4 regions of the Paracoccus seriniphilus genome follow, and region 3 is predicted to be linked to each of the others. Evidence: riboswitches for the same ligand, from Rfam matches in the RefSeq annotation. Region 3 holds a riboswitch; each other region holds the start of a gene.
What was found. Region 3 has a riboswitch for thiamine pyrophosphate ahead of thiD (bifunctional hydroxymethylpyrimidine kinase/phosphomethylpyrimidine kinase). Riboswitches for the same ligand answer to the same signal wherever they lie in the genome.
Positions count from the first base shown of each region.

Region 1: another riboswitch for thiamine pyrophosphate. It lies ahead of JHW44_RS19090 (YkoF family thiamine/hydroxymethylpyrimidine-binding protein); the one in region 3 lies ahead of thiD (bifunctional hydroxymethylpyrimidine kinase/phosphomethylpyrimidine kinase).
Region 2: another riboswitch for thiamine pyrophosphate. It lies ahead of JHW44_RS13390 (thiamine ABC transporter substrate-binding protein); the one in region 3 lies ahead of thiD (bifunctional hydroxymethylpyrimidine kinase/phosphomethylpyrimidine kinase).
Region 4: another riboswitch for thiamine pyrophosphate. It lies ahead of thiC (phosphomethylpyrimidine synthase ThiC); the one in region 3 lies ahead of thiD (bifunctional hydroxymethylpyrimidine kinase/phosphomethylpyrimidine kinase).

Region 1 is NZ_CP067132.1:134,508-138,509, reverse strand. Features, by position in the region: gene JHW44_RS19105 (ABC transporter substrate-binding protein) at 1-387, opposite strand, end outside; gene JHW44_RS19100 (ABC transporter ATP-binding protein) at 384-1,127, opposite strand; gene JHW44_RS19095 (ABC transporter permease) at 1,120-1,875, opposite strand; gene JHW44_RS19090 (YkoF family thiamine/hydroxymethylpyrimidine-binding protein) at 1,899-2,510, opposite strand; TPP riboswitch at 2,501-2,607, opposite strand; gene JHW44_RS19085 (hypothetical protein) at 2,636-3,694, opposite strand; gene JHW44_RS19080 (TetR/AcrR family transcriptional regulator) at 3,822-4,002, opposite strand, start outside.
Region 2 is NZ_CP067129.1:2,733,557-2,737,558, reverse strand. Features, by position in the region: gene JHW44_RS13395 (ABC transporter permease family protein) at 1-331, opposite strand, end outside; gene JHW44_RS13390 (thiamine ABC transporter substrate-binding protein) at 307-1,293, opposite strand; TPP riboswitch at 1,328-1,429, opposite strand; gene mutS (DNA mismatch repair protein MutS) at 1,530-4,002, shown strand, end outside.
Region 3 is NZ_CP067129.1:2,175,887-2,179,888, forward strand. Features, by position in the region: gene tatB (Sec-independent protein translocase protein TatB) at 1-104, opposite strand, end outside; gene JHW44_RS10640 (twin-arginine translocase TatA/TatE family subunit) at 127-360, opposite strand; gene JHW44_RS10645 (MarC family protein) at 519-1,136, shown strand; gene JHW44_RS10650 (retropepsin-like aspartic protease family protein) at 1,136-1,711, shown strand; TPP riboswitch at 1,749-1,853, shown strand; gene thiD (bifunctional hydroxymethylpyrimidine kinase/phosphomethylpyrimidine kinase) at 1,909-2,712, shown strand; gene JHW44_RS10660 (FAD-dependent oxidoreductase) at 2,709-3,701, shown strand; gene thiS (sulfur carrier protein ThiS) at 3,679-3,867, shown strand; gene JHW44_RS10670 (thiazole synthase) at 3,869-4,002, shown strand, end outside.
Region 4 is NZ_CP067129.1:1,150,918-1,154,919, reverse strand. Features, by position in the region: gene JHW44_RS05705 (cation:proton antiporter) at 1-433, opposite strand, end outside; gene thiC (phosphomethylpyrimidine synthase ThiC) at 555-2,357, opposite strand; TPP riboswitch at 2,457-2,580, opposite strand; gene JHW44_RS05695 (Hint domain-containing protein) at 2,736-3,737, shown strand; gene JHW44_RS05690 (hypothetical protein) at 3,852-4,002, opposite strand, start outside.

The DNA.
Region 1 (4,002 bases), on a different replicon from region 3:
ACCGGCATAGGTCTTGCCCGACAGATCGGCGGGGCGGGTGATTTCGGTATTGTCGCTGTTATAGACGAGCCGCCCGTTTTCGTGCTGCATCGTCGCCCAAAGCGCAACCAGATCGGCATCGGCGGCCTTGGCACTCATGAAACCCAGCGAGGTCAGATAGGCGAAATCTGTCGCACCCGCCGCCAGCAGTGCCGAAGAACTGGTGTCGGAATAGGGCAGAATCTCGACATCCAGCCCGGCGTCTTCGTAGAATCCACGATCCTGCGCGACGACAAGGCCGATATGATTGGTGTTCAGCGTCCAGTCCAACGCGATGGTCACCGGCGTTTCGGCCAGGGCCGACAGGGGCGCGATCAGGGTCGCGGCAAATATAAGAGGGCGGATCAAGTCGTGGTCTCCTTCAGCAGCAGGGATTTCAATCGGTCACGCAGGGGCGCAAGCGTTGCTTCGTCGCGTTGGTCGCGCGGGGTGGTTACCGGGATATCGGCAATGATGCGGCCGGGACCGGATGACATGACGATGATCCGGTCTGCCAGCGTCGCGGCCTCATGCAGATCATGCGTGACCAGCAGAACTCCGCGCGGGCGTTCGTGCAATCTTTGCAGCAGCCAGTCCTGCATGCGCAGGCGGGTCACGGCGTCCAGCGCCGAGAACGGCTCGTCCAGCAGGATGAAGCGGCCTTCCTGAACGACGGTGCGCAGGAAGGCTGCGCGTTGGCGCATTCCGCCGGACAACTGAGCGGGGAACATCTGCTCGCAGCCTTCCAGACCGAAGGTTGCAAAAAGCGGGGCCACTTGCTGGCGGGCATGATCGCGCGAAAGTCCGGCAATTTCCAGCCCGATGGCCGCATTCTGGATGATGGTCAGCCATGGAAACAGCGCATCGCTTTGCGGTTGATAGCACAGGGCCGGATGCGGGCGTGTCACGGGGACGCCATCCAGAAGCAACTGTCCACTTTCCTGCATGGCATCGGGCAGGATGCCGGCCAGCCATTTCAGCACCGAGGTCTTGCCGCAGCCCGAGGGGCCGATCAGCGCGGTCATGGTCCCGTCGGCCAGCGAAAGCGACAGCTCTGACAGCAATTCGCGTTCTCTGGTGCGGATCGACAGCTTGCGGATCTCAAGCATGGCTGCGGGCCTCTGGCCCCTTGGCGGTCAGCCGGTCTATCAGCCGCAGCACGCCCAGCAGGGTCAGGGTCAGGCAGGCCGATACGACCACTGCGGCCAACACCAGATCGGCCCGGAAATTGTTCTTGGCCGACAGGATATAGATGCCCAGCCCGCGCCGTGCCCCGGCATATTCGGCAAAGATCGTCGCGACGATCGCATAGGTGGCCGAAATCCGCAGGCCCGCCAGAAATGCCGCACGCGCCGAGGGAAGCGTGGCGCGGCGAAATACGCTCCAGCGGCCCGCGCCCATAGACCCCAGCAATTCACGGAAAGCAGGCGGGGTTTGACGATAGCCCGACAACAGGCTGAGCAGCATCGGAAAGAAAGTGACAAGGATCACCAGCAGGACCTTGGGCAGCAGGCCAAAGCCGAACCACAGGATCATCAGCGGCGCCAGCGCGACCAGCGGCACGGTCTGGCTGGCCACGAACAGCGGCATCAGCCCTCGTTCGGCCCAGCCATTGAAATGCAGCAGCACCGAGGTGACAAAGGCAAAGCCCACCGACAGCGAAAAACCCAGCGTCGCCACCGCCAGCGTCACACCGGCATGCATGCCGATCTCGGCGCGGTTCTGCATCAGCGCCCGGAATACCCCGGAAGGCGGCGGCAGGATCAGCGGCGAGACATCCGCCATGTGGCAATAGACCTCCCATCCCGCCAGCAGCAGGACGGCAAGGATCAAGGTCGGCAGGACGCGGGTCAGCATGAGGCTTTCCTTGCGCTGCAGCCTCAATCTTTGCTGGGGCTGTTGGCCGAGGCGGTCAGATCGATGGTCACATGTCCCTCGGCTGGACCAAAGCGCAGGAATGCCTGCCGCAGCGTTTCGAAGACCGCGCCGGCATCGCCGCGCAGGCGGGTGCAGAAGTTCTTGGAACGCAGGAAGGTGCCCGAGGATTTCAGGAACTCGATGCAGCCGTAGATTTCGTCCATATGCCGATCCTGGCCCAGCACATACAGGGAAAACTGCACATCGATCTGCACGCCCATATCCGGGGCTTCAGCCACGGCCTCTTGTGCCTGAAGCTGTCGCTGCGCCAGCGGTGTATTCTGGGCTATGGCCAGAATGTCGCAACGGCAGGATGGATCATCGGGTTCACCGGGGCAGCCGCGCGACAGGGTGACATGCATGGTCGAATGGGCAGGATTGCGTGCCGTCGTCGCGAACAGGTCGCGGATCGCATCAATCAGCGGACCGGGCGCGCCGACCATCAGCGTGGACATGTCATCAGTCTCGATGCGCAGATCGTCACGATAGGGGTCCAGGGCCTTCAGCCCGGACATGATGACCTGAACGAAATCCGAGGTCATCGGATAAAGAGACACTTGTGCGCCAATGAACATGCGATCCTCGCTCCGCCGGCATTACCCGGATCAGCTGTGAAGGGTTCGCGCTGCAATGCGCATCTCAGCCCCGCTGTGAGCACCCCCGTTTATGGCGCGCAACATCGGGCAATGGCATGCTGCTGTCAAGCGTCCGGGCGGCGTCGAAACGCGAAGCCGTGCCGAAATGGCGATCCCGGCAAATATTGCGAGATTGCGCGGCGCAGCGATGGCGGTTTCCGCTCTTCCTGCAGATAGGGCAATATCCTGAATATTGCGGCGCTGGCGTCGCGCATCAACTTGATCTGCTCTTTCTCGGTCGGAAAGGGATCCTTGGCACCTTCGCTCAGATCGGACAGATCGAACAGCGCCTCCAGATCGGGTCGGAACCGGCGTCGCAGGGCTTCGATCTGATCGGCGTGCTGCGACACGATCCAGCGGCGTCTGTCCAGATGATAGACATCGCGCGATCTGGAAATTCCTGCCGGCGCCAGTTTCTGGGCCGCGCTCGTGATCGCCGGAGCGGTCAGCTGCAGTTGTCGGACGGCCAGCCCGGACATCTGGCTGAAGGCCAGCGAAAAGGAAGTATTGGCGGGCTCGGCCGGCGTGATCAGATCGGCGGTTTCGGTGATGCCAAGGACATTGAGAAAGTCATCAACAGCATTGCCATTCAGCAGGTGACAAGGGTCATAGGGGCGCAGGATGATGCTCTGCTCTCCGAAACTGTCCGCATATTCGTCGATGATCTGGCTGTGCAGCAGCCTGGCGTGATGCTGACGCAGAAATTGTCGGGCCGTGGATGTTGTGGCATCGGCCTTGACCCGCTGTTTGAACAGGCTCTCGACGTAAAGATCGGGGCGTCTGAGATAGACCACGATCCTGGTTTGATCCTGCAAGGGTTCGGGCAGGATGTCATGCAGGCGTGTCGCCACGCCGGGCTGAGAGAGCAATTCGCCGCTGAGGATGGCATCGCGACACCGGGATCGTGCCAGTTCCCTGTGCAGTTCGCGGCCGAAACGCGCGCCATCCCCCGACAGCAGCATGGCCGCCACCGGATTGTGGTGGATGCGCATGTCAGCCGGCTTCTGGCGGCCCGCATGCAGATAGCGCAGCGAGTGCTTTTCCAGAAACGGCGCATTCATATTCAGAACGTGCTGAATGGAGGATGATCCGGTCTTCTGGGTGCCGATATGGATGTATAACATTCCTGATCAAGACTCTGAATTGCGTCCGGTTCCAGTCGTGGCCGATCTGCCCGATGGCGGCTGTGGCCGTTTTGCAAGGTGCGGCCTTGCCGCTCTGCAGGCAAGCGGGTTTCCCCGTGGTTGCGATCTATGAGCCAAGCAAGCCCTGCGCCAACAGCTTCGCACTGCTGACGGCCTTTTCCCGATGCAGAGGCCAGGTCTGGGTCAGACCTTCCACGATCAGCAACAGGGCCACTTCCCGACCTTCCAGCCCGGTTGCGGCTGCGGCACGCGCAGCGACCTCGGATTTGTGGCGCTCCAGCAGGTCG
Region 2 (4,002 bases), 560 kb from region 3:
TGCCGAATACGGCGATCAGCCCCATGATCGCCACGATCACGGGCAGGATGAAAGGGGCCCCCAGCAGGGTGACAAGGGCCCTGCGTCCCGGAAAGCGCCGCCGAGCCAGCGCACGGGCCACCGGCACCGCCAGAATGGCGGACAGCGCCGCCGACAGGGCTGCCTGCCAGATCGTGAACCAGACGGCGCGCCAATCCCATATCTGCAGTGCCGACAGACCCCTGGCCTGCCATGCAACTGCGGCCAGCGTGCCCAGGATCAGCGCGGCCAGCCCCGAAGCGACCGCGATTCCCCCGGCATCGCGCCTTACCGCGAAAATGCCTGCAGCCATTCATCCAGCGCCGGTTTGCGCAGCTCTTCTGCCTCGTCTTCGCTATAGAAAAGGGTCTTTTCGGGGCGCGGAAGGTTGCGCATCACCTCGGGCCATGCGTCCTGATCCAGCTTGGCGGGCAGGGACCAGTTGGCCAGCGGAATGGTTTTCTGGAAATCGGGCGTCAGGATCCAGTCCATGAAGCTCTGAGCCAGTTCCGGCTGATCGGTCGAGGCAAGCTGCGCGGCCAGTTCGGCCATGAAGTAATGCCCTTCGGGAAAGATCGCGGCATGTTTGCTTTGATCGTCTTCGGCGGCAATATGATAGGCGGGCGATGTCGTGTAGGACAGAACCATATCGGCCTCGCCCTCGGTGAACATGCCATAGCTTTCCGACCAGCCCTTGGTCACGGTCAGCACCTTGGGCGCCAGCCTTTCCCAGGCCTGCGCGGCGTCGTCACCATAGATGGCCTTGACCCACAGCAGCAGTGCCAGCCCTGAAATCGAGGAACGTGGGTCCTGCAGGACGATCTTCAGGTCGTCAGGCGCTGCCAGCAGCTCTTCGAAGCTTGCGGGCGGGTTTTCAAGACGCGTGTCGTCATAAATGAAGGCGGTTTCACCCCAGTTATAGGGCAGAAAGATGTCATCCTGCCATGCGACGGGCAGAGACAGATTCGACACATCCTGACCATGCGGCGCAAACAGCCCCGAGGCACGCGCGCGGGCGGTGACGTCGGTGTTCAGGCCAAAGACGATATCGGCCTCGGTCTTCTCGCCCTCCATCAGGATGCGGGGCAGGATGTCGCCAGTGACGAATTTCAGATCGCATTCGCAGAAGGATTCGAAACCTTCCTCGATTTGCGGGCCGGGACCCCATTCGCTGGCGATGTAATCGCCGGCATAGACGGTCAGAACGGGCTTTTCCTGCGCGGCTGCTGACGTGGCGGTCAGCAGGGCAAGGGTCAGGACAGTCGGTTTCAACATCGCCGGGCCTCCTTTCAGGTTCTGATTGCGAAAGAAAGGACAGCGAAACCTTCCCTCCGCCGGCGCTAACCGGATCAGGTTCAACGGGTCCGCGAATCGCGTCTCAGCCCGGTGCCGGGCCCCCCGAGGTATGCGATGAACATAGTGCGGCGGATGAATGCTGCAAGGTGAAAGCGCGGTTTTCAAGCCGGGCGCAGACAGCTAGAACCGCCTCTAACCGCAGATGAAGGACCCCCATGAGCGATCAGCCCACCCCGATGATGGCGCAATATCTTGCGATCCGCGAGGCGAACCCCGGCGCGCTTCTGTTCTATCGTATGGGCGATTTCTACGAGATGTTCTTTGATGACGCAGTGCAGGCCGCCGCCGCGCTGGACATCGCCCTGACCAAGAGAGGCACGCATGGCGGACAGCCGATCCCGATGTGCGGCGTGCCGGTCCATGCGGCCGAAGGTTACCTGCTGACCCTGATCCGCAAGGGCTTTCGCGTTGCCATTGCGGAACAGATGGAAGACCCGGCCGAGGCCCGCAAGCGCGGCTCGAAATCGGTCGTGGCGCGCGATGTCGTGCGGTTGGTGACGCCGGGCACGCTGACCGAGGAAACCCTGCTGGAGGCGCGGCGTCACAACTTTCTGGCAGCCTTCGCGCAGATCCGCGAGGAAGGAGCGCTGGCATGGGTGGACATTTCGACCGGCGCATTTCAGGTCATGCCCTGTCCCCTGTCGCGCCTTGCGCCGGAACTGGCGCGGCTGGCACCGCGCGAATTGCTGGCGCTCGAGGGATCGGGGCTGGAAGATCTGGCGGCCGAATCCGACGCGCAACTGACCGATCTGCCTGCAGGCGCCTTTGACAGCACCGCCGGCGCGCGCAGGCTTTGTGCGCTTTACGGCGTGGAAACATTGGACGGCTTTGGCAGCTTTGAACGCGCCGAACTGTCGGCAATGGGTGCGATCGTCGACTACCTGGATATGACTCAAAAGGGCAAACTGCCGCTGATGCGCCCACCGGTCCGCGAATCCGCGGGAGGGGCGATGCAGATCGATGCGGCAACCCGGCGCAATCTGGAGCTGACGCAGGCCCTGTCCGGTGGCCGCGAAGGTTCGCTGCTGACGGCGATTGACCGCACGGTGACGGCAGCAGGTGGACGCTTGCTGGAGCGGCGCATCAGTGCGCCGTCGCGGGATCTGGCGCTGATACAGGCCCGGCAGGACGCCGTGGCGCAACTGGTCGAGGATCGGCGGCTGGCCACTGATCTGCGCGAGGCCCTTGGCCGCGTGCCCGATATGGACCGTGCGCTGTCACGTCTGGCGCTGGAGCGCGGCGGCCCGCGTGATCTGGCTGCGATCCGCGCTGGTCTGACGCAGGGGGCGCTGATTGCCGAAACGGTGGCACCGGATTCCGCGCAGATCCTGCGCGAGGCCGCCGCCGATCTGACCGGCCATGACGAACTGATCGATCTTCTGGATGATGCCTTGGTCGCCGAACCGCCGTTGCTGGCCCGCGACGGCGGCTTCGTTGCGCCGGGCTTTGACGAGGATCTGGACGAGACCCGGCGTCTGCGCGACGAAGGTCGCGCGGTGATTGCGGGAATGCAGGCGCAATATGCGGAACTCTCGGGGGTCAGCAGCCTCAAGATCAAGCATAACAACGTGCTGGGCTATTTCATCGAGACGACCGCCACCCATGCTGAAAAGATGCTGGCGCCGCCCTTGAATGAGACCTTCATCCATCGCCAGACCACGGCCAATCAGATCCGCTTTACCACCGTGGAACTGTCCGAGCTGGAAACACGCATCCTCAATGCCCGTGACCGCGCACTGGAGACCGAGCGAGAGATATTCGCCCGGCTGCGTTCGGCGGTGCTGGCGCAGGCGGGTCCGATCGGGACAGCGGCGCGGGCGCTGGCCGAGATCGACCTGACAGCCGCCTTTGCCGATATTGCCGCAGGTGAGGGCTGGACGCGTCCGCAGATGGATGACAGCCGTGCCTTTCAGATCGAGGGTGGCCGTCACCCTGTTGTCGAACGTGCGCTGAAGCGCAAATCGGAAAGCTTCGTGGCCAATGACTGCGACCTGACCAGCGGGGAAACACCTGCAATCTGGCTGCTGACCGGTCCGAACATGGCGGGTAAATCGACCTTCCTGCGCCAGAACGCCCTGATCGCGGTGCTGGCGCAGGCGGGCTCTTTCGTGCCGGCCCGGCGCGCGCATATCGGTCTGGTCAGCCAGCTGTTCAGCCGCGTGGGGGCCGCCGATGATCTGGCACGGGGGCGGTCGACCTTCATGGTCGAGATGGTGGAAACCGCGGCGATCCTGAATCAGGCCGATGATCATGCTCTGGTGATTCTGGATGAAATCGGGCGCGGCACGGCGACCTGGGATGGCCTGTCCATTGCCTGGGCGGTGATGGAGCATCTGCACGCCGCCAATCGTTGTCGCGCCCTGTTTGCCACCCATTACCACGAGATGACGGCCCTTTCCGCGCGTCTGGACGGGGTTGAAAATGCGACTGTGGCCGTGCGCGAATGGGAAGGCGATGTGATCTTCCTGCACGAGGTGCGCAAGGGCGCGGCAGATCGCAGTTATGGGGTGCAGGTGGCGCGGCTGGCCGGGCTGCCCGCTTCGGTGGTCGAGCGCGCGCGCGAAGTTCTGGATGCGCTGGAATCTGGTGAACGCCAGGGGGCCTCGCGCCCGGCAGCCCTGATCGATG
Region 3 (4,002 bases):
AAGCGCCCCAGCGAATGGAACAGATGCGGCAGATCCTTGGGACCGACCACGATCAGCGCCACAACGCCAATCACCAAAAGCTCGGTCCAGCCGATATCGAACATGATGTGCCGCGCCCCGTCCGAATCAGCTGCGGTCGGTGTTGTTCGGCGTCACGTCGCGCGCCTGTTCACCGGGCGTATCCGTGGTGTCCTCGACGGCTTTTTCGATCTCTTCCGAGCCGTCCTTGACGCCTTTCTTGAAGGCCGTGATACCCTTGCCCACTTCTCCCATGAGGGACGAAATCTTGCCACGTCCGAACAGGACCAGCACGACAACCGCGATCAGAAGAAGGCCGGGAAGGCCGATATTGTTCAGCATACGAAACTCCCTTGTCGGACGGATCCTCCGCCCGCGGGTCAGATTTAGGGCCTTGCAGGCAGGATTGCAAAGCCCGAATCGGTCACGATTGAGTTCGGGCGCATTCTATTTTCGGTTCCTGCGCTTGGCAGAGCATCCGACGCGGGCGATAAGGTGGCATGGACCTGTCGCTTTACATCACCGCATTCGTCACGCTGTTCGTGGTCATCGACCCGATCGGGCTGACCCCGATCTTCATTGCGCTGACCCCCGGAATGAATGCCGCGCAGCGCCGCCATATCGGCTTTCGCGCCGTGGTCATTGCCGCCGTGCTTCTGATGCTGTTCGGTGTTGCGGGCGAAGCGATCCTGTCTGCCGTCGGCATTTCGATCTCGGCCTTTCGTGTCGCAGGCGGCATGCTGCTGTTCCTGACCGCCCTCGACATGCTGTTCGAAAGGCGCACCGAACGTCGCGAGGGTCAGGGCAGCGCCGATCCCGAGGCGCAGGACCCTTCGGTCTTTCCGCTGGCCATGCCGCTGCTGGCCGGACCGGGCGCATTGGCCACGATGATTCTGCTGGGCGGACAGGACAGCGGCTGGCTGCATCTGTTGCTGATCAATCTGGTGATGCTGGCAGTGCTGCTGATCGCGATGGTGCTGTTTCACCTGTCCACCCCGCTGGCACGGGTTCTGGGGCGCACCGGTGTCATGGTCGTCACCCGTCTGCTGGGCATGTTGCTGGCCGCGCTTTCCGTCCAGTTCGTCTTTGACGGATTGAAGGGATCGGGGCTGTTCTGATGGCGACCGATGACGGCATGCGGCTGGCCTATTACATCGTGCTTCTGGTGGTGATCGGCGGCGCAGTGCTGTTCGAACTGTCTGGTCGCGGCAGCAAGGCGTTGCGGCAGTTGGGCCTGTGGGTCGTGATCTTTGCCGGCGCGTTCTTTGCCTCGGAACTGTGGATGAATGGCGGCCTGTCCGGTCAGCGACAGATGGTCACCAGTGGCGGGCGCATCGAGATCCCCGCCTCGCGGGACGGGCATTTTCACCTGACCGCGCAGCTGAATGGCGTCCCGGTCCGATTCATCGTCGATACCGGTGCCTCATCCATCGCCCTTGGCCCGGAAGACGCGCGACGCATCGGTATCGACACCGGAGATCTGGCCTATATCGGCACCGCCATGACCGCCAACGGTCAGGTCAAGACCGCGCCCGTGACCATCGACGAGCTGGCCATCGGCGATATCCTCGACCGCAATGTCCGGGCCTGGGTCATCGATGGTGATCTCGACGGCTCCTTGCTGGGCATGTCCTATCTGCGGACATTCGCCCGCGTCAGCTTTGAAAGCGATCTGCTGATTCTGCAGCGCTGAGGCTCTTGCCAGGCGCATCGCCCTGTCCTATCGTCGCGCCATTCCGTTGGGGTGCCCTGCTTGTCGGGGCTGAGAGGCCGCGTGCCAACCCATCGAACCTGATCCGGGCAATGCCGGCGTAGGGAACGGAGACAGAGTGGCCCCAGATCGCGCCACATCTCTTTGTCCCATGCCGCATCCCGAAAACGGAGGACGGCATGAAGGGCTCGGCAAGGTTACTGATCATCGCGGGATCCGACAGCGGCGGAGGCGCCGGGATTCAGGCCGATATCAAGACAGCTTCGGCACTGGGGGTCTATGCGGCGACCGCGATCACGGCCATCACCGCCCAGAACACCCAGGGCGTGCAGGCGGCGCAGGCGGTCTCACCCGAGATGGTTGCCCGGCAGATTCGCTCGGTTCTGGATGACATTGGCGCGGATGCGGTCAAAATCGGCATGCTGGGGTCGGCCCGGATCGTGCAGACCGTGGCGACCGAACTGCGCGATTTCGACGGCCCCGTGGTGCTGGACCCGGTCATGGTCGCAAAATCGGGCGACAGGTTGCTGGAATCCGACGCCATCTGCGCGCTGATCGGCCAGTTGCTGCCCCGCGCCACCCTGTTGACCCCCAATCTGCCCGAGGCCGCGCAACTGCTGGACCAGCCATCGGCCAGATCGGCCAACCAGATCTGCGAACAGGGTGCCGCGCTGAAGCGGCTGGGGGCGCGTGCGGTTCTGATGAAGGGCGGACATTCCCCAGATGCGGATTGTACCGACTGGCTGATCAGCGATGAACCGCCGCAGCATTTCACCTCGCCCCGGCTGGCCACATCCAACACCCATGGCACGGGCTGTTCGCTGTCTTCTGCGATCGCTGCGGGCCTGAGCAAGGGCGCATCGCTTGGCGAGGCCGTGCATGACGCCCATCACTGGCTGCATCGTGCAATTGCGCAGGCCGACGGGCTGCAGATCGGCAAGGGCCATGGCCCGGTGCATCATTTCCACGAGGTCTGGGCATGAAAAATCTTTTCACCGTTCTGGGCGCAGGGGTCGCGGGCCTCTGTGTGGCAACCGAACTGACCCGGCGCGGCGCCGCCGTGCAACTGGTCGATCCCGCCGGTCCGGCGGGACAGCATGCCTGTTCATGGTGGGCCGGCGGCATGCTGGCCCCCGATTGCGAAGGCGAAACCGCCGAGGAACCCGTCGTCCGGCTGGGCCGCGAGGCCGAGGGCTGGTGGCAGGCGGCAGGCGTTCCCGTCACCCGCCGCGGATCACTGGTGCTGGCACCGGGGCGCGACCGGGCCGAGCTGGACCGCTTTGCGCGGCGCACCGAAAACCATCGCTGGCTGGATCGCGACGAGTTGGGTCGGGCCGAACCCGCCCTTGCCCCGCGCTTTTCCCGCGCGCTGCATTTCTCGGCTGAATCACATATCTGCCCGCGTGACGCGCTGGACATCCTGACCCGCAGTCTGGCCAGCCAAGGGGTGCCCGTTCAGGCGGATGCACCGCGCGGGCAGATCATTGACTGTCGTGGGCTGGCCGCCGGGGACCGCCTGACCGACCTGCGCGGCGTGCGCGGGGAAATGGCGGTGTTGCGCGCGCCCGAGGTCCAGATATCGCGCCCCGTCAGATTGCTGCATCCGCGCCACCCGATTTACATCGTGCCGCGCGGCGATGGCGTCTACATGCTGGGCGCGACTCAGCTGGAAAGCGAGAATCGCGGCCCGGCGACGCTGCGCTCGGTCGTGGAACTGCTGAACACGGCCTACAGCCTGGACCCGGCCTTTGCCGAAGCCGCCGTGCTGGAACTGGGCGCCGATGCGCGCCCGGCATTCCCCGACAACCTGCCCCGCATCCGCCGTCATGAAGACAGGATCTTCGTGAACGGCCTGTTCCGCCACGGCTTCCTGCTTGCCCCCGCCATGGCGCGGATGGTGGCCGATCTGGTTCTTGAAGGCAAAATCCCCGAGGTGATGGATGAAGATCATGGTGAATGGCACCCCGCATGAGGTCGCCGCAACAACATTGGACGAGGCCTTGACCGAGCTTGGGTTTACCGATGCCCGCTTTGCCACGGCCGTGAATGAATCCTTCGTTCCAGCCGACCGGCGGGGCGATCAGCGACTGGAGGCCGGCGACCGGCTGGAAATCCTGTCGCCGATGCAAGGGGGCTAGGATGGTGCAATTCTATGACTGCGATCTGCCTTCGCGCCTGATGCTGGGCACGGCGCAATATCCCTCTCCGGCCGTATTGGCCGAGGCTTTTCGCCGCTCGGGTGCGGGGATTGCAACTGTCTCGCTGCGCCGCGA
Region 4 (4,002 bases), 1.0 Mb from region 3:
GATCGGTGGTCGAGACGATCGAACCGACCAGCAGGCAGACCACCAGCGGCAGATCGCTGACCCATGCCAGTGCATAGCCGATCATCAGCGTTGCCGCGACCACGGCCACCACGGCCAACGTCAGGATCGGCACCCAGTCATCGAACATCCGCCGGACATTCATCCCCAACGTTGCCTGAAACAGCAGGGTCGGCAGGAACACGTAAAGGAAGACATTCGAGCGGATCGGCAGCGCCAGTATCGCCTCGGCGACAGGATTCAGCGCATCGGTCAGATCGGTCCGCAGAAAGAATATCGCGCCGGCGCCAATCAGAATGCCCAGACATGCAAGGATCACGCTATAGGGCAGTGACAGCCGCGCAGCCAAGGGCTCGGCCGCCGCGATGACAAGAAACAGCAACGCCGTTATCGAAATCAGAAGCGCAATATCCATAGTATTGAGATAGCGGGAAAAACCGTCTCAGGGAATACAGAGGGTGACGGCTTTGCCACGCATTCTCGTGACCGGTGCAGCACAATCACAGGCAGATTGCGCCGCACCGGCCCTGGCGGGCCTAGCCCTCGACCGGCATATAGAGATCTCCGCCGTCGCGATATTTCTCGGCCATTTCTTCCATGCCCTTGGAGCGGGCCTCAGCACGGATGTCATGGCTGATCTTCATCGAGCAGAACTTCGGGCCGCACATGGAACAGAAATGCGCCACCTTGTGCGCCTCCTTGGGCAGGGTCTGATCGTGGAACGAGCGCGCCGTTTCCGGGTCGAGCGACAGGTTGAACTGGTCTTCCCAACGGAACTCGAAACGGGCCCGTGACAGGGCGTCATCGCGCAGTTTCGCCGCCGGATGACCCTTGGCCAGATCGGCCGCATGGGCGGCGATCTTATAGGTGATCACACCGGTTTTCACGTCGTCGCGGTCAGGCAGGCCCAGATGTTCCTTGGGGGTGACATAGCACAGCATCGCGGTGCCGAACCAACCGATCATCGCCGCACCGATGGCACTGGTGATATGGTCATAGCCCGGCGCGATATCGGTGGTCAGCGGCCCAAGCGTATAGAAAGGCGCCTCGCCGCAATGGGTCAGCTGCTTGTCCATGTTCTCCTTGATCTTGTGCATCGGCACATGACCCGGACCTTCGATCATCACCTGGCAATCCTTGGCCCAGGCGATCTGCGTCAGCTCTCCAAGGGTTTCCAGCTCGGCGAATTGGGCAGCGTCATTGGCGTCGGCAATCGAGCCAGGCCGCAACCCGTCACCCAGGCTGAAGCTGACATCATAGGCGCGCATGATGTCGCAGATTTCGTCGAAATGCTCGTAAAGGAAGCTCTCGCGGTGATGATGCAGGCACCATTTCGCCATGATCGAACCGCCACGGCTGACGATGCCGGTCACGCGTTCGGCGGTCAGATGGATGAAAGGCAGGCGCACGCCAGCGTGGATGGTGAAATAATCCACGCCCTGCTCGGCCTGTTCGATCAGCGTGTCGCGGAACACCTCCCAGGACAGATCCTCGGCCACGCCGCCGACCTTTTCCAGCGCCTGATACAGTGGCACCGTGCCGATCGGCACCGGGCTGTTGCGGATGATCCAGTCGCGGATGTTGTGGATATTGCGCCCGGTGGACAGATCCATGACGGTATCGGCCCCCCAACGCGTGGCCCAGACCATCTTTTCGACTTCCTCTTCCATCGAGGAGGTCACCGCCGAATTGCCGATATTGGCGTTGATCTTGACCAGGAAATTGCGGCCGATCGCCATGGGTTCGATTTCGGGGTGGTTGATATTGGCGGGAATGATCGCGCGCCCGCTGGCCACTTCCTGACGGACGAATTCCGGCGTCACATGGTCGGGAATGGATGCACCCCAGTCATGTCCGTCGCGCACCAGTTTCTCCTTGGCGGCACGCCGGCCCAGATTTTCTCGGATTGCGACGAACTCCATTTCCGGCGTCACGATACCGGCGCGGGCATAGGCCATCTGGCTGACCGCCTTGCCCTTCCTGGCGCGCAATGGCTGATTGCGAACCGGGAATTCAGGCGTCAGCCGGTCGCCCGAAACAAAGCCATTGTCCTCGGGCTTGACCTGCCGCCCCTCGTAGCGTTCGACATCACCGCGCGCCATGATCCAGCTTTCGCGCAGGCGCGGCAGCCCCCTGTTGATGTCGATCTGCGCCTCGGGATCGGAATAGGGACCGGAACTGTCATAGACGGTGACCGGCGGCTCCATGGCCGAAACATGCAGGTCGATCTCACGCATGGGCACGCGAATGTCGGGATGAAGCTCGCCTGCGTGCCAGACCTTGCGGGAGGCCGGCAAGGGGCCGGTGGTGATCTGCGGGATAGGTCTTTGATCGTTCATGCGCGTCTCCTCAAGCACAACTCGAAAAGACCCGAGATGATGTATGAGGCAGAAAGCGACCGGTAACGGCCATGATCGGCCGCAACGGCCCAAGGAACGCGATTCGTCCCTCGGTCTTCCTACGCCAGTCTCAACTGGGTCAGGTTCAAAGGGTCGCGTCACCGCAGGTTGCCCTGCCAATCAGCCTCTCAGTCCCTTCGGCGGGACTCCCCTGACAGGGCGCAAGATTTCCGAACTGCCGGCTATTGTCAACCATTGTCGAAGAATCGATCACTCCGGAAAGCACGCAGCGAACCTATCCCAAAGAACGTTTCCATTCAGGCCCGGACTGTCGTAAAGTTTATTCAATATATTTTTCAGATAGTGAGATTTTACCCGATGCCGACGAGTTTCAACGAGCAAGTCTGGACGCTTGATCCATACGCGCCTCCGCCTGAAGGAACGGTCCTGACCGTCAGCCTCGTCACGCTTACCGACGAAAATGACGATGATGAAATCCTCGGCAGCTCGGGTGACGAACTCAATGGTGAGCCGATCTCGAACAGTTTCCCCGGCGATACGGTGACAGTTCGTCTGGCTGATGGCAGCGAACAGACCATCACGGGAATCACCTTTGGAATGGCGGATGGCACTGCCTATTTCACGCCTACCGACGGCTCGATCCTGACGGATGCGACACTTGTCAGCACGACATTTGTCCTTGGCCAGGGTGGTGTCTCTCGCGACGATCTGGGGCCCGTATGTTTCACGCTTGGAACGCAGATGACCGGGGCGGATGGCTCTGCCGTTCTCATTGATGACCTGAAGGTCGGCGATCAGGTGATGACCACAACCAACGGGTATGAGACCGTCAAGACGATCCGCTGGATTGCGCGCCGCACGATCGATCGCGATGAACTGAAATCCAATCACAAGCTTTTCCCGGTGCGGATCACGGCCGGTGCCCTGGGCGAGGGATTGCCCCATCGCGATCTGGTCGTGTCGCGTCAGCATCGCATGCTTGTGCGTTCCAAGGTGGCCCAACGGATGTTCGGGCAGGACGAGGTTCTGATCTCTGCCGTGCGCCTGTGCCCCCTGCCCGGCGTCTATATCGATGATGCGGTCGAAAGCGTTACCTATGTCCACCTTCTGTTCGACGATCATGAGATCCTGATTGCCGAAGGCTGTGCCACGGAAAGCCTGTTTACCGGCCCCGCCGCCCTGCACGCGCTGGAGTTCGAGGCGCGCCAAGAGCTGTTCTCGATCTTTCCGGAACTGAAATCGCGCGTGCACGCGCCACAACCGGCCCGTATCATTCCCAAGGGTGCGCGGCAAAAGCAGCTGATCAACCGTCATGCAATGAACGACATTCCAATTCAGGCCGGACAGCCAGCCGCCTGATCCGCCACTGAACACATGTGAAAAGACGCGCGAAGGCAGTGCTTTCGCGCGTCTTTCGTGACGGGATCGGTTTCTTCGTCCCTTCGTTTCCACGTCGGCAAATGCCGTCATGTGTCAACGGTCACCACGGCTGGAAGGGTCGATCAGCCCGCTGGACGGGAAAACGGTCACGGTAATCAGCCGATCACCGTCAATGTCGCGACGCACCAGCTCCTTGCCGATCAGGACCGATTTAGCGGCAACCTGACGGGTAATCTCGGCCTTG